DNA from 3 places in the Baekduia sp. genome. Region 1 is predicted to be linked to each of the others. Evidence: riboswitches for the same ligand, from Rfam matches in the RefSeq annotation. Region 1 holds a riboswitch; each other region holds the start of a gene.
What was found. A riboswitch is a leader RNA that binds a small molecule or an ion and turns the genes downstream of it on or off. The one in region 1 is predicted to bind cyclic di-AMP.
Positions count from the first base shown of each region.

Region 2: another riboswitch for cyclic di-AMP. It lies ahead of VGO10_RS00420 (peptidoglycan-binding protein); the one in region 1 lies ahead of VGO10_RS05935 (septal ring lytic transglycosylase RlpA family protein).
Region 3: another riboswitch for cyclic di-AMP. It lies ahead of VGO10_RS13630 (hypothetical protein); the one in region 1 lies ahead of VGO10_RS05935 (septal ring lytic transglycosylase RlpA family protein).

Region 1 is NZ_DASYJG010000027.1:61,549-69,336, reverse strand. It holds gene VGO10_RS05945 (hypothetical protein) at 1-436, shown strand, start outside; gene VGO10_RS05940 (hypothetical protein) at 440-1,741, opposite strand; cyclic di-AMP (ydaO/yuaA leader) riboswitch at 1,906-2,076, shown strand; gene VGO10_RS05935 (septal ring lytic transglycosylase RlpA family protein) at 2,083-2,862, shown strand; gene VGO10_RS05930 (hypothetical protein) at 3,283-4,563, opposite strand; gene glp (gephyrin-like molybdotransferase Glp) at 4,746-5,927, shown strand; gene VGO10_RS05920 (DICT sensory domain-containing protein) at 5,924-6,781, opposite strand; gene VGO10_RS05915 (NAD(P)H-binding protein) at 6,854-7,788, shown strand, end outside.
Region 2 is NZ_DASYJG010000002.1:19,727-27,514, forward strand. It holds gene VGO10_RS00400 (cold-shock protein) at 98-301, opposite strand; gene VGO10_RS00405 (ATP-binding cassette domain-containing protein) at 741-1,742, shown strand; gene VGO10_RS00410 (ABC transporter permease) at 1,789-2,574, shown strand; gene VGO10_RS00415 (ABC transporter permease) at 2,571-3,398, shown strand; cyclic di-AMP (ydaO/yuaA leader) riboswitch at 3,466-3,600, shown strand; gene VGO10_RS00420 (peptidoglycan-binding protein) at 3,609-4,535, shown strand; gene VGO10_RS00425 (DUF2277 domain-containing protein) at 4,667-4,948, shown strand; gene VGO10_RS00430 (CAP domain-containing protein) at 4,988-5,557, opposite strand; gene VGO10_RS00435 (hypothetical protein) at 5,887-6,549, opposite strand; gene VGO10_RS00440 (ABC transporter ATP-binding protein) at 6,546-7,788, opposite strand, start outside.
Region 3 is NZ_DASYJG010000061.1:26,380-34,167, forward strand. It holds gene VGO10_RS13615 (alpha/beta hydrolase) at 1-486, shown strand, start outside; gene VGO10_RS13620 (thioredoxin domain-containing protein) at 498-2,540, shown strand; gene VGO10_RS13625 (glutamine synthetase family protein) at 2,537-3,874, opposite strand; gene VGO10_RS13630 (hypothetical protein) at 4,086-4,721, opposite strand; cyclic di-AMP (ydaO/yuaA leader) riboswitch at 4,732-4,878, opposite strand; gene VGO10_RS13635 (c-type cytochrome) at 5,102-5,599, opposite strand; gene VGO10_RS13640 (DNA polymerase III subunit alpha) at 5,715-7,788, opposite strand, start outside.

The sequences.
Region 1 (7,788 bases):
CGCGGCCGGGCCGGCCGTCAACGGCGCACAGCCGGCCAAGAAGGCCGCTGCGAAGAAGGCGCCCGCGAAGGCTGCGGCGAAGCCGAAGACGGCGGCAAAGCCCAAGGCGGCGACCAAGAAGCCGGCGAAGAGCCCGGCAGCGCGGGCGAAGGCGAAGACGAAGGCCGCCGCAAAGCCGCGGGCGGCGGCCAAACCCAAGGCCGCCCCGACGCAGCCCAAGGTGGCTACCGCCGCGCACACCGCTCCCCAGTCCGCCGCACCATCCTCCCCGCCCCCGCCGCCGGCCGGCTGGGCGACGCCCAACTCGGCCTCGGGGACGGGCAGCGGCGACCTCCTCGCCACCACCGTGCAGGCCGTCGGCGAGCTCGCCCAGATCGGCCTGACCTTCGGCGGCCAGGCGCTCAGGCAGGCGCTGCAGCGCCTGCCCAAGCCCTAAGCGCTAGGAGACCCGCCGCACGAGCTTGCCGCTGCCGTCGCGGACCGTCAGCTTCAGCCCGACCTGGCTCGTGATGGGACCCGGCCGGAAGGCGCGGTAGGCCAGCACGATCCGGCGCGTGTCGAGGTTGAGCGGGAGGATCAGCGTCAGCCGGCCGTCAGGGCGCGTCTTCAGGCCCGTCTTGCCGAGTTTGCGCAGCTTGCCGCCGACCTCGTGGTAGACGTCCAGACGCGCGCCGCCGACGGGCTTCTTGGTCTTCGTGCGCAGGATGCCGCGCACGACCACGCGGCGGCCGTAGCGGTTGGTGAACGCACGCTTGCGGTTGGGGACGAACCAGGCCTCGAGCTTGGCGTTCTTCCCGCTGGCCGGCGTCGTGCTCGCGCCACCCACACCGGTGCCGGTGCCGGGCTTGCCATCGCCGCCGGCCACATCGCCGTTGCGGTGGGGCAGCACGACCGGGCCGTAGACCGTGGTGCTGTTGCCGGCCGCGTCCTCGACGGCGACCTCGACCGCGTGCTCGGCGAGCGGCAGCTTGAGGACGTTGAAGTCGACCGCGCGCGTCGCGCTGGCGGGGCATGGCGCGGGGGTGCCGAACTCGTAGTCGTCAGTGTCTGCGGGATCGCTGTCGGCACACGCGCCGCCGATCGGGTCAGACGTCGCGACCTTGCCGTCCACGCGCACGACCGTGCGATAGACGCCACCGCCGACGTCGCCGGCCGCGTAGGAGAGCTTCAGCCGCCCGGTCTTCTCGCCGTTGTCGGTGATCGTCTTGGCCGTCACGGTCGGCGGCGCGGGATCGCGCAGGACGACCTGCGGGTTGGTGATCGTCGCCTGCGGAACGCTGCCGTTGATGGCGGTGCAGACGTTGGGGTCATCGGCGCCGCAGCCGAAGGAGAACAGGACGGCGGCGGCGTCGAGGCCGACCGCGTCCAGCGGGCCGGTGAGGTCACCGGTGCAGGTGTCGGTCGGGCCGGGGGCGCAGGCCTCGATCGTCTTGCCGTCGGCGCTCAAGGTGTAGGAGAACGACCGGACCGAGCCGACCGGCATCCCCTGGGTGACGCGCCCGAGCGTGACGCGCGCGATCCGCGTGCCGGCCGGCGCGGTGAAGCGATGGAAGGCGAACGTGCCGCCGTCCCACGGTCCGGGGCCGATGAGTTGGGCGGTGAGCCCGCCACCGGTGGCGCACGCATCGGTCGCCGCGGCGCCCTGGTCGGCGTGGGCCTCCCAGCCCGCCGCGCAGCCGCGCACGGTGTAGGTGTCGGCGCTCGTCGCGCCGGTCGCACTGAACGCGATGGCTGTCGCCAAGGCGACTGCCGTCCCTGCCTGCTTGAACATGGTCCTCCGGAAAAGGGGGTCGTATCGCACCGGAAACGCCGCATCGCCGGCGTTCTGCAGCGCCTGGGATTCGCGCTCGGAGCGGCAACTCCTGCGAACAAGGGTTCGTCGATCGCCCTGACGTTGTTATGCTCCCGCGCCGTCAGCCGAGTTCGCATGCCTCCTCAGGCGTGCGAAGCGGGGGAACCACCTGTGGCGCGCGGCGTTGTCGCGATCCACCGGGGCGAATCGGGCCTTCTGGCCTGTAGCGCCGTCATCCGGCGCGAGCCCGTCAGCTCACCCCGTAGGCCGTGGATGAGGACCTACAGACGTTGTCGAAGACGAACCTTCTGAAGCTGGGCGCCGCCCTGTGCGGCCTCGCATTCGCCGCTCCCGCCATGGCGGTCGCCGCCGATGCTCCGAGCGCGGATCCCTCCGCGACGGTCGCTCCTTCTCCCGGCGGGATGAGCTACGACGATCCCTCAGCGCCGACGGTCTTCGCCGACGGCTCGACGCTCACGGCCCCGCTCGGCCAGCTGGTCGGCGCGACGGTCTCGGTCCACGGTGTCGTGGCAGGGTCGCACCCCGGCGACGCGGTCGCCGTCCAGCGGCTCGATCCGCTCGCCGGCTGGGTGACCGCCACTACGGCGACGGTCGCGGCCGACGGCAGCTACGACGCGGTCTGGCAGGTCGACCACGCCGGCAAGACGACGGTCCGCGCGATCCTCGCCGCGCCGGCGACGACGGCCACCCGCGCAGCGACCGCGACGACCGCGGTCCAGGGTCGGACGATCACGCTCTACCGCCGCGCCAGGGTCACCTGGTACGGCCCGGGCTTCTACGGCCACCGCACCGCCTGCGGGCGGCGGATGAGCCGCGGGTTGCTGGGCGTGGCGCACAAGTCGCTGCCGTGCGGGACGTTGGTCGACCTCTATAACAACGGTCGCACGGTGACGGTGCCTGTGATCGATCGTGGGCCGTTTCGGCCTGGGACGAGTTTTGACCTGACGGCCGCGACGGCGCGGGCGATCGGGGTGACGGCGACGACGACGATCGGGGCTGTGCGGTCGGTGCCGGCGCCGGTGGTTGCGGCGTCCGCTGTATCGCGATAGACGCCCGGAGCCTCGTCGCGCTCCGTTGCCCGGTGGCGTTCCGTTCAGACGTGGTCGTGGTGCGCAGCGGGGTCTGTTGGCACCGAGGGGAGTGAGCGGGGATTGCGGCTCGGTGCGCGGGCTCGTCGTCCGCGGGCGTCTCGTGGTCAACTATTCACCACGAAACGACCCGGACCGCTCGCGCCCAAGGTGCGGGGCGTTTTCGACGTCAATAGGACGTCCAAGCCGACCCGGATCCCCGGCGGGCGACGATTCAGCCGCGAACCCTCCGGCCCCGGCGCCAGCGGACGACGAGCCCGCGCACCGAGCCGCAATCCCCGCTCACTCCCTCGATGCCGACAAACCACGTCGCGAACCGCGACTAACGCCGCGCACTGAGCGCCACAGCCGTCCGCGCCCGCGACAGTCCGCGCAGCAGGACTACGCCAGCGCCACGCCCGCCGCCCGCGCCGCGAACATCCCCTCATCCGCCCGCCCCGCCAGCGCCTCCAGCGCCTCCCCATCCATCGGGCACACGGCAACGCCAATCGAGACCGACAGCGGCGCGCTGCCCAACTCCGCCCGCGCGATCGCCGCAGCAACCCGCTCGCCCAAATCACGAGCAGCGCCCGGGTCGCGATCCGGGCTCGTCAGCCACCAGCGGCCGAGCCGCTCGCGCACGACGAGGTCGGCGGGCGCGAGCTCGGCCGTCAGTCCCCGCTCGGCGGTCTCCAGTGCGAAGGCGACCTCACGGCCAGTCTGCGACGCAAGCAGGCGGTCGAGGTCATCGACCTCGACGACGAAGACGGCAAACGGCCGCCCGTCCATCACGCGGCGCTCGAGCCGGCGGGAGATCGCGGCGAGCCACGGCGGGCCGGCGTCGGCGACGTCCTCCCAGCTGGTGTCCACGCGGCGCAGGCGAGTGACGGTTGGAGCATCGGCGGCCGGCGCGTACATCGCGTCGTGTGATGGCGTGCCGGCGACGCCGGTCGGCGGCGCGGCCGCCAGCTCCTCGGCCAGCGACGTCAGCGGATCGAGGTCGGCGGGCGGTGCCGGGAGGTCGACGACCTGCACGCCGGCAGGCGGCGGGGCAAGCGGCTTGTCGGGCTGAGCCGCCTCGGGCTCTGGCTCCTGGGCGGCGGCAACTCCACGCTCTGCGTCCTCTCGCTCCTGCGTCGCCGCAGCGGCGGCGCGATCCGCCGCCTCGCGCAGCGGCTCGACGGTCCGCCTGCCGTCGCGCGACGGCGGCGCCGGCGCGAACGCGCGGATGCCTTCGTAGCGCGGTGACGTCGGCTCGGCGCGCGGCGGCGCGGCAGCCGGGGCCGAGGACAGCGCTTCTGCCAGCGGACCGTCGCGGCCGGGCGCGTCGGCCAGCGGCGTGGACAGCGACGCCTCGGTGACCCGCGCGCAGACGTAGGCGAGGCGGTCGGCGAGATCGGCGACCAGCTCGGGCACCGGATCGCGCAGCTCGGCGCGCAGCGCGCGCCACGTGGCCGCCCGCAGCGCCTCGATGCCCGCGGCCAGGCCGGCGGCGGTGCGTGCACCGGTTAGCCGCGCGGCCGCGGCGCCCAACGGGGCGCGGCCGTCAGCACCGGACACCAAACGCTCGAGCTCCGCATCGGAGCCCAGCGCGACCAAGATCCCGGAGCACAGCGCGGGCCCGCCACGGGCGAGCTCGGCCGCGGGCACGGCACCGGCCTGCGCGAGCGGGGCGTCGGCCACGAGGGCCAGCAGCCACGCTTTCGCGACAGCCGTCGCATCGACGCCAGGGGCGTCTGCGACCGGTCGCGGACGGCGACCGTGGTGTCCAGCTCCATCCATGGAGCGGGCATCTTTGCACCCGTACCCGACGTTTCGGTTGCGTCCAGGAGAAGACTGAACGGTCGGCGGGGCACAATGGCCCCGTGCCCCCTCTCCCGTCGATCGACGAGGCCCGCGCGATCCTGCTCGCCGCCGTCCGTCCGCTGCCGCCAACCAACGTCAACGTGCCCGACGCCCTCGGGCTCGTGCTGGCCGAGGACGTCACGGCCGCCCACGACGTGCCGGCCTTCGCCAACAGCGCGATGGACGGCTTCGCGGTCCGCGCCGGAGTGGCCAACCAGCGGCTGCGGATCGCCGGCGAGTCGCGCGCGGGCGCGCCTTACGCCGGCACGATCGTCGACGGCGAGGCGATCAGGATCTCGACCGGCGCGGCACTGCCCGCTGGCGCCGACGGTGTCCTGCCGATCGAGCTGGTCGAGGTCGACGGCGACGCGGTCGTGCTGACCGAAGCCGTCGCGCCCGGACGCAACGTGCGCGACCCCGGCGACGACCTCCGCGCCGGGGCGACCGTCCTGCGGGCCGGCACGCGGATCGGCCCTGCGGAGCTCGGCGTGGCGATCGGCGCCGGCCGCATGGCGGTGCTGGCCGCGCCACGGCCCCGGCTGGCGGTCGTGACCACGGGCGACGAGCTGGTCGAGCCGGGCGCGCAGCTGCAGCCCGGCCAGATCCACGACTCCAACGGCCCGACGCTCGCCGCGCTGGCCGCACGCGCCGGGGCCGAGGTCATCGGCCGCGGCCACGCGATCGACGACCCGGAGGCGACCCGCGCCGTGCTCGGCGAGGCGCTCGAGGCCGCCGACGTCCTCGTCCTCTCGGGCGGCGTCTCGGTCGGTCCGCACGACCACGTCAAACCCGCGCTCGCCGACCTCGGCGTGCGCGAGCTGCTCTGGCGCGTCGCCCTGCGGCCGGGCAAGCCGACGTGGCTGGGCGAACGCCACGGCAAGCTCGTCTTCGGCCTGCCGGGCAACCCGGTCTCGGCCTACGTCACCTTCCTGCTGTTCGCGCGGCCGGCGCTCAACGCCCTGCAGGGCGCCGACGCGACCGTCCCGCGCACCCACGCGCCGTTGGCCGTCGACATCGAGCGCCATCCGGATCGCGACGAGTGCGTGCGTGTGCGCCGGCGCCCCGATGGCTCGGTTGAGCCAACGGGCCCGCAGGGATCGCACGTGCTGTCGTCGTTGCTGGACGCCGATGCGCTTGCGATCGTGCCGCGCGGCGACGGCGCGCTCCCGGCCGGGACCGAGGTCGTCCTCGAACCGGTCTAGGCGCCGTCGGCGGCCTCGAGGTAGGCCACCATCCGGTTCGTCAGCGCCGTCAACGCCGGCGCCGGCTCCTCCAACGCCAGCGGGCGATCAGCAAGCAATTCCTGCAGCCGCTCGCCGAACGGCGCGTCGACGCGGCCCACCAGTCGCGCGGCGACCTGCGCGGCGCGGCGGGTGGCCTCCGGGTCGATCGTCCAGATCGCCTCGAAGCGGCGGTCGTGGTCGTCGGGGCCGCCGGGCTCGGTGACGCCGGGCTGCTCCCAGGCCAACAGGCAGGCCGCGTAGCCGGGCGCGTCGATGATCACGGCCCACTCGTTGCCCAGCGCGTCGTCGCTGCTGATCGGGATCTCGGCCGGCGCGCCCTCGGGGTGGCGCACGCCATCGGGGAAGTCCGCGAAGACCGCGGCCGCGTCGGCGTGGAGCGCCAGCCGCCGGTAGCGGCGCTCGACGCGCCGGTAGAAGCGCTCCTGTTGGAACGCCGCGAAGACGATCGGCGCCGCGGCCAGCGCGAGCGCCTCGTGTTCGATCGCCTTCGACAGCGCGATGAGCGTCGCCTTCTTGAGGATCAGCGGCCGCGCGGCGACGTCCTGTGCCGCAACCGCCGCGTAGATCGACGGATGGTCCGACGCGCCGCCGGTGTCCTGCGCGCGCGAGATCGCGGCCGGGACCGAGAGCCCGCGATGGCGCAGCGCGAGCACCTTGCGCAACGCATCGACATCGTCCTCGGTGTAGCGGCGATAGCCCGAGGAGGTGCGTTCAGGAGCCGGGAAGCCGTAGCGCTGCTCCCACATGCGGATCGTCCCGGCGGCGATGCCGGTGCGCTCCGCGACGTCCTTGATGGCCAGCTCGGTGCTCATGTCCTCGCGCGGTCCTTGATCAGCATCCGCAATGCAGGTTCAACGCGCCGTTGAGTGTTCCCTGCACCACGGATGGGTACGAAAGCCGAAGGCGACGAGTTCATCGACTCGATGACCGGCGCCCGTACCCGTCGCGTGCCCGCTCCCCCATCGGCCGTCCACCGCAAGACCATCGTCCTGACGGGCGCCACCGGCTACGTCGGCGGCCAGCTCCTGCCGCGGCTCCTCGACGCCGGCCACGAGGTGCGCTGCGTCGTCCGCAGCCCCGATCGCGCCAACCTGCCCGACGGTGCGCAAGTCATCCAGGGCGACGTCCTGAGCGGCCACGGCCTCGACGAGGCCGCAGCGGGCGCCGACGTGGCCTACTACCTCGTGCACTCGATGGGCGGCTCCGACGATGGGGAGGACTTCGCCGCCCGCGACCGGCGCGCCGCGCGCACCTTCGGTGAAGCGATGGCCCGCGCCGGCGTGGCGCGCACGATCTACCTCGGTGGCCTGGAGGGCGCCGGCGATGAGGGCTCCGAGCATCTGCGCAGCCGTCTCGAGGTCGCCGAGGTGCTGGGCGAGACGGTGCCCGACCTCGTCCACGTGCGTGCCGCCATGATCGTCGGCGCCGACAGCGCGTCGTTTCAGATGCTGCGCGGATTGGTGGAACACCTACCGGTAATGATTACGCCCAAGTGGCTGGAGACCCGCAGCCAGCCGGTGGCGATCGAGGACGTGGTCGACACGCTCGCCGCGCTGGCGGTCCGTGACGACGCGCCCGCCGAGGTCCAGCTCGGCGGCGCCGACGTCCTCACCTACCGCGAGATGCTGCGCCGCTTCGCAACCGTCGAGGGCCGCCGCCAGCCGCTGCTGCTGCCCGTCCCGCTCTTCACGCCGCGGCTGTCGTCCTACTGGGTCGCGCTGGTCACCCCGGTGCAGCTGAGCCTCGTCAAGCCGCTGGTCGAGGGCCTGAGCACCGAGACCATCGTCCGTGAGCCCCCGCCGCCCGGCCTCAACGACGC
Region 2 (7,788 bases), on a different contig from region 1:
GCGCGTCCCAAAGACGCAGGCAGTTCCCACAGATCAGGCGGATCATCGAGTGATCCTTTCTGTCGGCGCGATCAGGCGCCGTGGCAGCGAGCTAGTGCTACAGCTGCGAGACGTTGACCGCGTTGGGGCCCTTGGGCCCGCTCTCAGCCTCGTAGGAGACCTTCGCGCCCTCGGGCAGCGAACGGAAGCCGTCGCTGTTGATCGCCGAGTGATGCACGAAGAGGTCCTTGCCCCCGTCGTCGGGGGTGATGAAGCCGAAGCCCTTTTCGTCGCTGAACCACTTCACGGTTCCGGTAGCCATTTCTGGTCCTCCACTGCTTGGTGCTCTGGTGCTACGCGGAGGATGCTTCTTGGCAACGACTGCGGACACACGGGCACTGCTTTGCCGAGGTCTCTCCTCGGCCTGTACGTAGCAGAGCCTAGCAGCACTGGACATCGCGACCGAGGCGGCGCCAGCGGCTACTCTTCGTCGTCCGGTCGGGCTGCCCACTGGACCAGGGTCTTCCCTCGTGGTGGACCCAGCTTTGGCAACGCGCCGATCTTCGGATCGGCGGTCAGTCCGGGTGGTCTGGAGTGTGACGCCGCCCAGGCATACACACTCGTCCTGGGATGTTAGAAAACAGCGGTGGCCTCTGACCGGGCGGAGGCGCTCGGACCCACGCGGTCCGGGCGCCGTCATCCGCTCGCGTGCCACGCCCTTGAGGCTCGTCAGGCGCGGACGCCTCGTAGGATGCGGACCGGTGTCCAAACCAGCGATCGAGACGGTGGGGCTGCAACGCGAGTTCAGCGGCGGCCTCAAGGCAGTGCAAGGCATCGACCTCGCGGTCGCGCCCGGTGAGGTCTACGGGTTCCTCGGGCCCAACGGCGCGGGCAAGACCACGACGGTCCGGATGCTCGTGACGCTGCTGCGCCCCACGGGCGGACACGCGACGATCGCCGGCTTCGACGTCGCCACGCAGCCGGGCCAGGTGCGCCGGCGCATCGGCGTCGCCCTGCAGGAGGCGGCGCTGGACCTGCTGATGACCGGCCGCGAGCTGATGGAGCTGCAGGCCACGCTGCACGGGATCCCGCGCCGCACGGTCGCCCCGCGCGCGGCCGAGCTGATCGAGCGGGTCGGGCTCTCGCAGGCGGCTGAGCGCCGTGTCGCGACCTACTCGGGCGGCATGCGCCGGCGCCTGGACCTCGCGATGGCGCTGATCCACGAGCCCGAGGTGCTCTTCCTCGACGAGCCGACCACAGGCCTCGACCCGACGTCGCGCACGACGCTGTGGGACGAGGTGCGCCGGCTGCGCGACGAGGGCACGACCGTCTTTCTCACCACGCAGTACCTCGAGGAGGCCGATCAGCTGGCCGACCGCGTCGGGATCATCGACCACGGGCGCCTGGTGGCCGAGGGGACGCCGGCAGCGCTGAAGGCCGAGGTCGGCTTGCCGCACCTGGACATCACGCTGCTGGGCGATGCGCCGGACGCCGACAGCGCGGGCCGCGCGGTCGCGCCGTTCGGGCAGCTGTGCGCGACGACGCCCGGCGCGCATGTGTCGCTGCGCGTCGTCGACGGCGCCGCGGCGATCGCCCCGGTCGTGCGCGCGCTGGACGAAGCGGGCTTCGCGGTCGAGGGCATCGAGCTCGTGCGCCCGACGCTGGACGACGTCTTCGCCGAGAAGACCGGCCACCGGCTGGAGGGCGCCGAGGCCGTCGCGCCCACGGCCGACGTTGAGCCCGAAGCGCCGGTCGCCGCATGACGCGCCAATCCCGTAGGAGCGAGTCCATCGTCATGCGGTCACCCGCGTGACCACGCTGAGGTCCATTGCCGTTCCCTCGCTCGCCCTGGCGCGCCGGACGCTGCGCGGCGCGCTGCGCCGGCCGCAGTTCCTCGCGCCGCTGGTGATCATGCCCACGCTGTTTCTGGCGATCAACACGGGCGGCCTGCACCGCACGACCAACCTGCCGGGCTTCCCGCACGTCGACGGCTTCCTCGACTTCCAGCTGGCCGGGGCGATGACCCAGTCGCTCCTGCTCGGCGGCGTGATGCAAGGGATCGCGACGGCGTTGGAGATCGAGGGCGGCTTCTTCGATCGGCTCGTCGCCTCCCCCATCCCGCGCGTGTCGATCGTGCTCGGCCGGATCCTCGCGGGCACGGCGATCGCCGCCGCGCAGATCTTGTGGTTCTTGGTCTTGGGCGTGATCTTCGGCGTGTCGATCCACGGCGGCGTGCCGGGGATCTTGTTGGTGTTGGCGATCGGCTCTTTGGCCGGGACCGGCTTCGCGGCGCTCGGGGTGCTGATCGCGCTGCGGGCGCGCAACGCCTCGACGGTCCAAGGGATCTTCCCGCTGGTCTTCGTGATCCTGTTCATCTCCAGCGCGTTCTTCCCGCGGGCGCTGCTGCAGGCGCCCGCCAACTGGTTTGCGGAGTACAACCCGCTGAGCTATGTGGCCGACGGCATGCGCGACCCGATCATCGGATCGATCTCGGCGACGCCGGTGCTCGAGGGCTTCGCCGCCGCGGCGCTGCTGGTCGGGGCGTTCGTCGGGCTTGCGGTACTGGCGCTGCGCGGAAGGCTGCGTGCAGCGTGAGCAGCGAGGCGATTGGCCGCCCGCTGACGGGCCGCACGTTCGAGCAGGCGCCGCGCGGCCTGATGGTGTCCTTGCGCGTCATCGGCGCGCTGGTGCGGCGGGCGCTCAACGAGATCACGCGCGTGCCCGGCGCCGCGGTGCCGGGCGTCCTGGCACCGACGATCTTCCTGGTCGGACTGAGCGGCGTCTTCGGCGAGGCCGCGCGGCTGCCGGGCTTTGACGCCACGGACTTCCGCACGTTCATCGTGCCGGTGGGCCTGCTGCAGGGCGCGGCCTTCAGCGGCGCGGCGACGGGCGTCAACATGGCGCGCGACATCGAGCGCGGCTGGTTTGACCGGCTGATGGTCTGTCCCGCGCCGCGCACGACGATCCTGATCGGGATCGTGGCGAGCGCGGCGCTGCGGGCGCTCCTGCCGGCGACCTTCCTGCTGATCGTCGCGTTCGCGCTCGGCGTCGACTTCCCGGGCGTGGGCGCGCTGGCGCTCGATGCGCTGCTGGTCATGGGCCTGGCGACGGCGATCGCCTTCTACGCCGTGCTCGTCGCGCTGCGCTTCAAGACCCAACAGGCCGCCCCGCTGATGCAGACCGTCGGCTTCATGGCCGTGCTCTTCACCAGCGCCTACGCGCCGCTGGCCTTGCTGGCGGGCTGGATGCGGGCAATCGCGACGGTCAACCCGGTCACGCAGGTGCTCGAGGGCGTGCGCCAGGGCTTCGTGGCGCACGTGACGTGGGCCGACACGTGGCCGGCGCTGGTCGCGATCACGGGCCTGCTGTTCGTCCTCGGCGCGCTCGCCGTCCGGATGCTGCGGCGCGTCGGCGTGTAGTTCTTCCTCCCTGTCGCTGCAAGCGATCTTGCGGAGTGCAGGGATTTTGGCTGATAGAACCGCCACGCGCCGAATCGTTCGCTTGCGAACGGACGGGGGACCCACTGCGACCGTGACCCGGTCGCCGGGGCGAATCGCGGTTCGGATGACCGCGTAGCGCTGCCGCTCAGCGGCGCGAGCCCGACAGCTCACCTCGCAGGCGCCCCAACCATGCCCGCTCTCATCTCCCGCCCCTTCCTGGCGCTGCTCGCCGCGACGTTCGTCGCCGCCCTGCTCGCCCTCTCCTTGTCGGCCTCCGCTGACGCCAAGTCGCTCAAGTACAAGAGCCATGGCACGCGCGTGAAGGTCCTGCAGCGCGACCTTGGCATCGCCCCGGCCGACGGCATCTTCGGCCACGGCACCTCGCGCGCGGTCAAGCGCTTCCAGCGCCGCCATCACCTCCACGCCGACGGGATCGTCGGCGCCGTGACGTGGTCGATGATCCGACGCTCGCGCCACCACCGCGCGCACGCCTCGGGTGTGGTCGGTAGCGGCCGCCGTGCGCGTGTGCAGGGCCGCAGCTCGTCCGTGCGACTGCTGCAACGCAAGCTCGGCATCGGCGCCGACGGCGTCTTCGGGCCGGGGACCTCGGGCGCGGTCAAGGCCTTCCAGCGCGCCCACGGGCTGACGGCCGACGGCATCGTCGGCCCCGGCACCTGGCAGGCGCTCGGCGTCCGTGGGAGCCATCCGGTGCTCAAGCGCGCCGGCCTGCGCGGCGGCGTGCTCGCCGTCCCGCGCCACGTGATCCTCCTGCGCCGCGCGGTCGCCGCCGGCAACCGCATCGCCTACAAGCCCTACATCTACGGCGGCGGCCACGGCAGCTTCCGGGCCGCGGGCTATGACTGCTCGGGCTCGGTCTCCTACGTCCTGCACGGCATGGGCCGCCTTGACGCGCCGCTGGACTCCAGCGAGTTGATGCACTACGGCAAGCCCGGCCGCGGACGCTACGTGACGATCTACGCCAACGCCGGCCACGCGTTCATGGTGGTCAACGGCCGCCGTTACGACACCAGCGGCCGCTCATCCTCCGGCTCCCGCTGGGGTCCAGGCCAGCGGTCGACGGCGGGCTACGTCGCACGCCACCCACTAGGCCTCTAGGGGTCAGACCCTTAATCTGCGCTCAACAATTGGTTGGCAGCAGTTTGCAGCGGAAACCGCGTGGAGGGGTCAGACCCCTCATGTGGGATCAATGCTGGCCCGGTGCGGGATGTGGCCTCTACCCTGGAGGCATGTGCCGCAACATCCGCACGCTCTACAACTTCGCGCCGCCGGCCAATGAGGACGAGGTGCGCGCTGCCGCGCTGCAGTACGTCCGCAAGATCAGCGGCTTCACGAAGCCGTCGCAGGCCAACGAGGAGGCGTTCTCGCGCGCCATCGACGCGGTCACCGAGGTGACCGAACGGCTGCTGGCCGAGCTCGTCACCAACGCGCCGCCGAAGGACCGCGAGGTCGAGGCCGCCAAGGCGCGTAAGCGGGCCCAGGCGCGCTACACGATCGCCGCGCCGAGCTAGGAGCGGCTGCGCGGCGTCGGGCGCGGTGGTCTCGGGGAGCTAGCGCTTGGTCGCGCAGCGGCGCGTAGCAGCGGCGCGATGCCCGACGAGCGCGATGTGGGCGCGGCGTCCGTGACGCCGTGCAGCACGGGCACGGGTGGCGCAGCGGGCTGCGGGGCGCTTGGACGACGCCGACGCGTTGCCGGAGGTGAAGTCGGTCACGTAGGTGCCGCCACCACGAACCCCGGCCTGCGGCGCGCCGGCGGCGACACCGATGCCGATCTGCGTGAAGCCGCCGTTCAGGATGTTGGCGCGGTGTCCGGCGCTGTGCATCCATCCGTCGACGATCGAGGCCGGCGTCGCCAGCGAGCCCGAGCCCCAGGCGATGTTCTCGCCCGCGCTCCAGCTGCCGACCGGCACCCAGCCTGCGGCCTTGATGCGATCCATCATCGTCCCGCCACCCGGCGAGACGTGGTCGAAGAAGCGACGCTTGACCATGTCGGCCGCATAGTCGTCGGCGGCCCGGTCGAGCGTGGTCGACTCGTTGAAGGCCTTCAGCCCGTGATCGGCGCGCTGCTCGTTGAGCAGGCAGAGCGTCGCGGCGGTCGCGCCGGAATCCGACGCGGACACGCCATCGTCAGCACATGCGGCCAACGCTGCGGGAGCAGAGACGGCGAGCGCGGCGAGGGCGGCAATCGGGACGAGCAGGCGGCGAGCAAAACGAAGCACTGTCCTGCGCATCGAACCCAGGTCCACGGGCCTGAACGAATCTTGACCAGCGTGGACACCTGTCCGATCCGCAAAGGCGCAAAGCCGCGAAGCGGTGGCAGGGCGCCCCCGACCGTGCGGGGCCGAGGACGCCTGCCGGTGACCGCCATGGTCCGGTCCAGCGGAGGACGGCGGTCAGGAAACCGATGACCGTAAGCCGCCGTGTGCCGGACGTCAGTGTCGATGCGGTCTCAAAGACGGGGCGTCATCAGCGCCACGCGCACGCCGAGGCCGGCCTCGCGGGCCACGAGGGCGATCTCGCGGCCAGGCTGGACCGCGGCACGCGGGGCGCTGAGCGTGGCGCCGAAGCTTGCGGCAGCGGCGCTGAGATCGGCGGTCACCAGCGTGATGCCCCACAGGGACGCGGCCGGATCGCTCGTGCCCGGCGCGGGCTCAGGCGGGCCGACGACCTCGAGCAGGACATCAGCGAAGAGGAAGAAGCCCTGGCGCAGCGGGCGCTCCGGCGTGCCGCCGTCACGGACGCGACGCAGCGCAAAGCCCGCCGCCTCGAGCGTCTCGTAGGTCCGTGCGATGTCGGTCGTGGCCAGGACGACGTGGTCGATCGCGGTGACGCCGTTGGAGTGTGCGGGCGGCGCGTCGGTCACCGGCGCATCGCAGGCCGTCACGTGGGTGGGGACGCCATCGAGCCCGTCGGCACCCGGGATCGCGCCCGCGATCGTCCAGCCGGCGAAGCCACCGTCACCGCCCGACAGCACCACGTCGGTCGTGCCGATCCGGCAGCGCCCGTCGTCGCCGACCGTGAACCCCGCGGCACACCAGGCATCCGGATCAGCGCGCACCTCGACCGCGACGAGCCGCGGCCGGGCAGCAGCAGCGCCGTCGTCGTCGCTCACGCCGTCGCCTCCTCACCCTGCTGCGCCGCGTCCTCACGCTGCGCCGCCTGCAGCGCCGTATAGCGCCCGCCGCGCTCCAGCAGCTCCTCGTGAGTTCCGCGCTCGACGATCCGCCCACCGTCGAGGACGACGATCTGGTCGGCGTCGCGCACCGTGGAGAGCCGGTGCGCGATCGCGATCGTGGTGCGACCGGCGGCCAGCGCGTCCAACGCGTCCTGCACCGCGCGCTCGGTCTCGGTGTCCAGCGCGCTCGTCGCCTCGTCGAGCACGAGGATCGGCGGATTGCGCAGGACCACGCGCGCGATCGCGATCCGCTGCTTCTCGCCGCCGCTGAAGCGATAACCACGCTCCCCCACCGTCGTCTCATAGCCCTCAGGCAGCGACGCGATCAGGTCGTGGATCTGGGCGGCGCGCGCAGCGTCCTCGAGCTCCTCGTCGGTCGCCTCCGGCCGCGCGAAGCGCAGGTTCTCGCGGACCGTCGCATGGAACAGGTACGTGTCCTGCGAGACCAGCCCGACCGTCCGCGCCAGCGACGCGAAGCTCGCCTCGCGCACGTCGACGCCGTCGATCGTGACCCGCCCCGCGCCGACGTCATAGAGCCGGGCGGCCAGATAGGCGAGCGTCGTCTTGCCGCTGCCCGTCTCCCCCACGATCGCCGTGAACGACCCGGCGGGAACGTCGAGGTCGACGCCGTCCAGCGTCGGCCGCGCGTCGGCGTCGTAGCCGAAGGTCACGCCTTCGAAGCGCACCTCGCCGCGGACGTCGCGCAGCTCGACGGGCTCGCGCGATTCCTCCAGATCAACAGGAAGATCCAAATATTCGAAGATCCGGTGGAACAAGGCCATCGAGGACTGCAGGTCGACCGACACCGACAACAACGAGCCGATCGGGAACAGCAGCCGCGTCTGCAGCGTCGTGAAGGCCACCAACGTGCCCACCGAGATCGCTGACGTCTGCCCCGCAAACCAATAGACGAGAGCCGGCATGATCGCGAAGGACATCTGCACCGACGCCATCCGCCAGCGCCCCGCCATCCGCGAGCGCACCTCCAGCTCGGCCAGCTCGCGCGACTCGGCGGTGAAGCGCTGCACCAGCTCCTCCCCGCGCCCCATCGTCCGGCCCAGCAAGATCCCGCTGACCGACAGCGACTCCTCGACCAAGGACGACATGTCGGCCACGCGCCCCTGCCGGGCCGCCGTGATCTTGCGCCGCTCCCCGCCGACGCGGCGCGTCATCCAC
Region 3 (7,788 bases), on a different contig from region 1:
GTCCCCGCCCCGTGCGCGGCGAGCGAGAACCCGTACTCGCCGACGCGCCGTCCGCCGACGAGCCTCGGCGCCATCACCGCCAACGGCAGGTCGCGCAAGACGATCATCGCCGCCTCGGCGACCGTGGCCGACGCGGCGCGCCAGATCATCGGCGACGCGCTGGCGCTGAGCGCGATCCCCAAGCACGTCGGCGGCCTGCGCGCGGGCAACGCCACCGTCAACCGCGACGGCAGCTTCAAGCTCAACCACTATCAGTACGTGCCCGGCGTGGTGGTCAGCGGGAAGGTCAACGCCAGCCGCACCGCCACCGTCACGATCCGCGGCGGCGGCGCGCTGAGCGGCAAGCTGACGATCACCGCCGGTGGCGCCGTGCACGGCACGCTGGGCGGCAAGAAGGTCACGATCGGCTCGGCCGCCTCCGTGCGCTCGTCGCTGCCGACGGTCAAGCAGGCGCTCGCGCGGCTGCCGCTGCTGGCTCGTAGATAGCCTCATTCGCCATGGCCAACGCCCTGGCGCACGAGAGCTCCCCCTACCTTCTGCAGCACCGCGACAACCCGGTCGACTGGCACCCGTGGGGGCCGGAGGCGCTGGCGCTCGCGCGTGAGTTGGACCGGCCGCTGCTGGTCTCGATCGGCTACTCGGCGTGCCACTGGTGCCACGTCATGGAGCGCGAGTCATTTGAGGATCCGGCCGTCGCCGCGGTCATGAACGACAACTTCGTCTGCGTGAAGGTCGACCGCGAGGAGCGGCCCGACATCGACTCGATCGCGATGGAGGCGGTGCAGCTGATGACCGGCCATGGCGGCTGGCCGTTGAACGTCTTCCTCACGCCCGACCAGGTCCCGTTCTACGGCGGCACCTACTTCCCGCCGGAGCCGCGCCACGGGATGGCGCCGTGGCCGGGCGTGTTGGAGGCGGTTGCCCGGGCGTGGACCGAGCAACGTGACGAGATCGTCGAGCAGGGCTCGCGGATGGCCGAGCGGCTGGGGCACACCGCGGCGCTGCGGGCGCCCGAGGACGTGGTGTTGGGGACCGAGCCACTCGACGACGCGGTGCGCAACCTGCGCGCGACCTTCGACAGCGTGCATGGCGGCTTCGGGGGCGCGCCGAAGTTCCCGCCGTCCTCGGCGCTGCTGCTGCTCTGGGCCCAGGCCGCGCGCGGCGGCTCGTGGGCGGCCAAGGCGGGTGACATGGCGGGCGCGACGCTGCGCGCGATGAGCGCCGGCGGGATATATGACCAGATCGGCGGCGGCTTCGCGCGCTACGCGGTCGACGCGACCTGGACGGTGCCGCACTTCGAGAAGATGTTGTATGACAACGCGCTGCTGGCGCGGGCCTATCTGCACGGCTGGTTGATGACCGGGGACCCGGCGTTCCGGCGCGTCTGCGAGGAGACGCTGGCGTTCGTCGCGCGCGAGCTGCGTGGCGAGGAGGGTGGGTTCCTGAGCGCGTTGGACGCGGACTCCGAGGGCGTCGAGGGCAAGTTCTACGTGTGGACGCTGGAGGAGCTGCGGGCGGTGCTCGCGACCGAGGACGCCGACGCCGCGGTCGCCTGGCTCGGCGTGACCGACGAGGGGAACTTCGTTGACCCCCACCATCAGACCGGATCCCACCCACCCCTGAACGTGCTGACGGGGCGCGGCGTCAAGCCGCCGGCGGAGCAGCGGTCGCGGATCCGCAGCGCGCTGATGACGGCGCGCGCGGGCCGGGTGCGCCCGGGGCTCGACGACAAGCGCCTGGCCGCCTGGAACGGGTTGGCGATCCACGCCTTTGCCGAGGCCGGTGCGGTCCTGGAGCGGCCGGACCTGCTGGCCATCGCGGTGGACGCCGCGGAGTTCGTCATGGGGTCGATGCGCGACACCGGCGGCCGCCTGTTGCGCACCTGGAAGAACGGGGAAGGCAAGTTGAATGCCTACCTCGAGGACCATGCCTTCCTGCTGGAGGCGCTGGTCGCGCTGTACGAGGCGACCTTCGACCCGCGCTGGCTGGCCGAGGCGCGGGGCCTGGCCGACTCGGTCCTGACGCGCTTCGCCGACCCCGAGGGCGGCGGCTTCTTCGCCACCTCCAGCGACCACGAGCAGTTGGTGGTGCGCCGGCGCGACATCGAGGACGCGCCGATCCCGTCGGGCTCCTCGTCGGCGGCGGTCGGGCTGTTGCGGCTCAGCGCGCTGACCGGCGATGCGCGCTACGAGGAGGCCGCGGTCTCCCACCTGCGCCTGGTCGCGCCGCTGATGGGTCCGCATCCGCAGGCCTTCGCGCATGCGCTCGTGGCGCTGGACCTGCTGGTGCGCCCGGGGCACGAGGTGGCGCTGGCGGGCGCCGACGATGACGCCGCGCTGGCCGCGTTGGCAGCCGTCGTGCGTGAGCGCCTGCGGCCCGGCGTGGTCCTCGCGGGTCCGCCCGGCGACGGCGTTGAGCTGATGGCCGGCCGCGAGCCGGTCGACGGCGCGGCAGCGGCCTACGTCTGCGAGCGCTTCGCCTGCCGGCTGCCAGTGACCGGGGTCGAAGAGCTCCGCGAGCTCCTCGCTCCGTCCTCTTAGAGCACCGGCAGGTAGCGGTCGAGCTCCCACTGCGTGACCTGCACGCGGTAGTCCTCCCACTCCTGGCGCTTGTTCTCGATGAAGCGGTTGAACATGTGCTCGCCGAGCGTGCGCAGCACCAGCTCGGACTCGGCGGTCAGCTCGACCGCCTCGCCGAGCGTCTCGGGCAACTGCTCGATGCCGAGGCGCTTGCGCTCGTCGGGCGACAAGTGGTAGAGGTTCTTCTCCATCGGCTCGGGCAACTCATAGCCCTTCTCGATGCCCTCCAGGCCCGCCTGCAGCAGCGCGGCGAACGTGAGGTAGGGGTTGCAGGCGGGGTCGGGGCAGCGCAGCTCCATCCGCGTGCCGTTCTCCTTGCCGGGGTGGTAGAGCGGCACGCGCACGAGCGCTGAGCGGTTGCGGCGACTCCAGGCCACGTAGACCGGCGCCTCGTAACCGGGCACCAGGCGCTTGTAGGAGTTGACCCACTGAGCGAAGATCGAGGACAGCTCGCGGGCGTGCTTGAGCTGGCCGGCGATGAAGGCCTTGCCGATGTCCGACAGGAAGTAGGGGTCGTCGGCGTCGAACATCGCGTTGGACCCGTCCTTGAACAGGCTCATGTGCGTGTGCATGCCCGAGCCGTTCTCGCCGAAGAGCGGCTTGGGCATGAACGTGGCATGCCAGCCGTACTTCATGGCGTACTCCTTGACCGTGATCTTGTGGGTCATGCAGTCGTCGGCCATCTTCAGCGCTGGGGCGTAGCGCATGTCGACCTCGTGCTGGGAGGGGCCGACCTCGTGGTGGGAGTACTCCACGTGGATGCCGAGCTGCTCGAGCGCGATGACGGTCTCGCGGCGGACGTCGGAGCCGGCGTCGAGCGTCGTGAGGTCGAAGTAGCCGCCCTCGTCGAGGACCTCGGTGCCGTTCTTGTCCTTGAACAGGAAGTACTCGAGCTCGGGGCCGACGTTGAACGTGTCGAAGCCCATGGTGTGCATGCGGTCCAGGGCCCGTCGGAGGACGTGGCGCGGGTCGCCCTCATACGGCGTGCGCTCGGGCGTGAGCACGTCGCAGAAGACGCGGCCGACACCCTGCTCCTCGGGCCGCCAGGGCAGGATCGCGAACGTCGACGGGTCCGGCATAGCGATCATGTCGGACTCCTCGATGGCGTTGAAGCCGGTGATCGAGGAGCCGTCGAAGCCCATGCCGTTCTCGAACGCGTCTTCCAGCTCGTTGGCGTTGATGCTGAACGACTTCAGCTGCCCGAGGATGTCGGTGAACCAGAAGCGGATGAAGCGGAGCTGGTGCTCCTCGACGATCGCCTTGACGTCCTCCACAGTGCGCGGCTGGTCGCTCATGGCCCGGGACCCTAGAGGATCGGGGCTGTCACGCTGGTCGGAAACTGGGCGCCGATGTGTCGAGCCACGCCGCGGGGTGGTCGAGGGACGACTGTTGGTCGGATACGGACCATCAGTCGTCCCTCGACGCTGATGGTGGGCCATCGGCGCCGGGGTCGCGCGGGATCTCGTCCCGCGCGCCCCGGAGGCGATGTGGCCGAAGGTGGTCGGGCTACGGGCGAAGCGTCGCGCGCAGCGGCGCGTGGTGCACGGTGGCGTGGACGACGTGCGCCGAGAAGGCGGGGGCCGTGGCCGCGCGATGGGCGACCGCAGCCTGCGAGGACGAGGTCATCGCCGCGAGCAGGATCAGGATCGCGCCGAGGGCGACGGCCCAGAGGGCGATGCGGTCGGGGCGCGCGCCGACGCGGTCCGAGGCAGTTCGGCCGCGGTGGCGCTGGGCCATCGAGGGCAGCCGACGCTCCGCCGGACGGCCCTTGATCTGGATGGTGCGGCGGGTGCCAGCCGGCGGGGGCGGCGTGGCGAAGGGGTCGTCGGCGGCGCTGAGGTGCGCCAGCTCGTGGGCCACGTCCGCGGGCGTCGCCGCGACGGTCGGGCCGTCGTCGAGGGTCAGCTCGATGGTGCGGGAGGTCGCGGCAGCCTCGCGGGCGGGGGCGTGCGACGCAGTGGGGACGAAGACGCCGTGCAGCGGATGGGCGACCCCGTCGCGCTCGGTCGTGAAGCGGCGGCGTGGGGCGAAGTCGATGTCCTCGCCCAGCCAGTCATCGGCCGGGCGACGGCTCGGATCGGCGAGATCCTCGCGTTCCTGCTGCACGTCGGCCCACCAGTTGGGCGCGTCCGTCGATGGCATGAAGTGTTCTCAGTCCTCTTCCTTGGGCTTACGGGGTTAGCTGACGGGCTCGCGCCGAAAGAGCGGCGCTACGCGGTATGCGATTCGCCCCAGTGCAACGTGGGTCCCCCGCTCCTCGCCCGGGCGTACCTGGACGGGGATTCAGCGGTTGTGAACGGCGGCATCGTAGCAACGTCGAAAATCCCTGCTAGATCGCAGAGTTATGGCAAGCGCCAACTGACCGCATAGTCAGGCATGCGTCGGACGGAACGTTCCCGCAACCTGCGGGAATCTCCGCCTTGACATTCCGGCAAGGACCTCAAGTCGAGTTGCCGACCTCGTGCGCATTCGCTCTTGACAGGTGTTCGAGCGGACGCGCGGCGCGTCGAAGCGCGCCTCAGCTACCGACCAGCAACCGTTGCGACGTAGTTCGCGACGTCTTTGGCGTCCGCGCCATAGAGCAGGCCGGCAGGCATCTGGCCGGCACCGCGGGCGCGGCCGTGCTCGATCGCGTCGAGCACGAAGGCGGGCTTGAGGTCGCCGCCGTTGAGCGTGTCGAGGTTCGGGCCCACGCGGCCGACGGCGTTGGAGCCGGCGAGCGTGTGGCAGGTCGCGCACTTCTCGGCAAAGAGCTGGCGACCCGTGGTCTGAGACGCGTTGAGGTCCACTCCACCGGCGCCTTGCTTGGCGTGATCCTCGCCGTTGGAGACGAGGATGAGCAACGGCACGCCGACGCCGACCACGAGGACGACGAGCGCGATGCCGAGGCCCCAGGCGCGGCGCGTGCCACGCGTCTCAGGGCGCGACCCCGCGGGGGGCCGGCCGCTCCGCATCGCCGCCAGCACGACCGAGAGGCCGATGGCGAGGAAGGCGAGGACGAACACCAGGGTGCCGATCACGTGCGGCACCCTATCCGGTGACCCGGTCCCCAGCGCAAGTCCTGGTTCTGACCCCGGACCGCGGCGGCCGCCGCGAGGGCCGCAGCAACCGTCCCCACCAGCGCCTTCGAGCCCCTCATCGTCGCCGTCCCGACGCGAAGCTCTGTGCCGCCGGCGCCACCGCACGGAAGTCCCCGGTGCCGGTCGCGGCCAGTTCCTCGCCCTCGCCGACCGCCGCCCGTTGCGCCTCCTCGCGGACCAGCTCGACGACGTCGGCTGCCGGCCGGGCCTGCAGATGGCCGCTGGCGTCCAGGCGCACCAGCCGCCGGCAGACGACGTTGATCGCCCCGCCCGCCGACGCATGGCGCTCCAGCACGCCCTCGGCCACCACCAGCGGCTCGGCGCGCACCACGACACGGTCGCGCTCGTAGACCTTCGGCGGCACGATCAGGTTGATCGTTCCCGTCTCGTCTTCCAGCAGCAGGAAGCAGACGCCCTTGGCGGTCCCCGGCCGCTGCCGCGCGACGACCAGCCCGCCGAGCCGCACCGCCGTCCCGTGACCCAGCCGCTTGAGGTCGCCGTTGGCCACCATCCCCTTCGCGCGCAGCTCGGCCCGCAGCAGGCCCAGCGGATGCTCGGCCGTCGTCAGCCCGGTGGTCGAGTAGTCGGCGATCATCGCCTCCCACCCGGTGAGACCCGGCAGTGCCGGCGCCTCCCCCACGCTCAGCGGCAAGGCAAGCTGCGTCCCCAGGTCGGCGCGCGTCCGCCGTCCGGACGGGACCGTCACCGACGTCAGCAGCCGCTTGCCCGGCGCCGCCACCCCGAGCTCCCACAGCGCGCGCCGCCGCGAGCCGCCCGCCAGCGCATCGCACGCGCCCGACCACGCGAGCTGCTCCAGCGCGGGGCGGGCCACCCCAGCGCGCGACGCGAGCTCCTCGACCGTCCGAAACGGCCCGGCAGCCTCGCGCTCGGCGACGAGCGCCTCGACGTCGTCGGCTTGCACGCCCATCACGTAGGCGAGCCCGATCCGCACCGCAGCCGCGCCGTCGACATCTACAACCGTGCATCCCACGGCGCTGTGGTTGACGTCGGGCGCCAGCACCGCGATCCCGCGCCGCTGCGCCTCGTGGACCAGCGCGTCGGGCGGGTAGAAGCCCATCGGCTGCTCATCGAGCAGGGAGGCCAGGAACTCGGGGCCGTAGTGCACGCGCAGGTAGGTCGACTGGTAGGCCAGCAGGCCGAACGCCGCGCCATGGGCCTTGGGGAAGCCAAAGCCCGAGAAGCCCTTGACCATGTGCCACACGCGCTCGGCGAGCTGCTCGTCGACATCGGGCCACGCCTGCATCGCCTGCTGCACGAAGCGCTCGTGGTAGGCCTCGATCGCCGCCGCCGAGCGCTTGCGGCTCATCGCCTTGCGCAACCCCTCGGCCTCACCTGGCGACAGCTTCGCGAACGCCGCCGCAACCTCGATGACCTGATCCTGGAAGATGATCGTCCCAAGCGTGTCCTTCAGCACGGGCTCCAGCGAGTGGTGGTCATAGGGCACCTCGAAGTCCGGATCGACCCGCAGCCGCTGCAGCCGCTCGATGTAGGGGTTGACCGCGCCGCCGACGATCGGCCCGGGCCGGACGATCGCCACCTGGATCGTGAGCTCCTCCAGCGTCCCGGGGCGCGTGCGGCGCAGCGAGCCCATCTGCGCCCGGCTCTCGATCTGAAAGACGCCCGTCGTGTCGGCGCTCTTGATGCAGTCGAAGGTCGCCTTGTCGTCCATCGCGATCCGCGACAGGTCGACCCGCTCGTCGCGGCGCAGGGCGATCATCTCCACGCAGCGCTCGACGGCCGACAGCATCCCGAGCCCGAGCAGGTCGATCTTCAAGAAGCCGGCGTCCCCGCAGGAGTCCTTGTCCCACATCACCATCTGCCGTCCCTCCATTGCGGCGGGCACGACGGGACAGCAGTCGATGAGCGGACGCGTCGCGACGATCATCCCGCCCGAGTGCTGGCTGAGATGGCGCGGCAGGCCATGGGCTTCGGCGGCCAGCTCGGCCAGCCAGCGCCAGCGGCCTTCGGCCTGACGGCCCTTGCCCAATGCCACGGCGATGTCCTTGTCCACGGTCTGCGCCGAGAACGCCTCCGACGACCGTGCGACCCGCTCGATCTCTCCCGGTGGCAACCCCAAAGCCTTGCCCAGCTCGCGGATCGCACCGCGC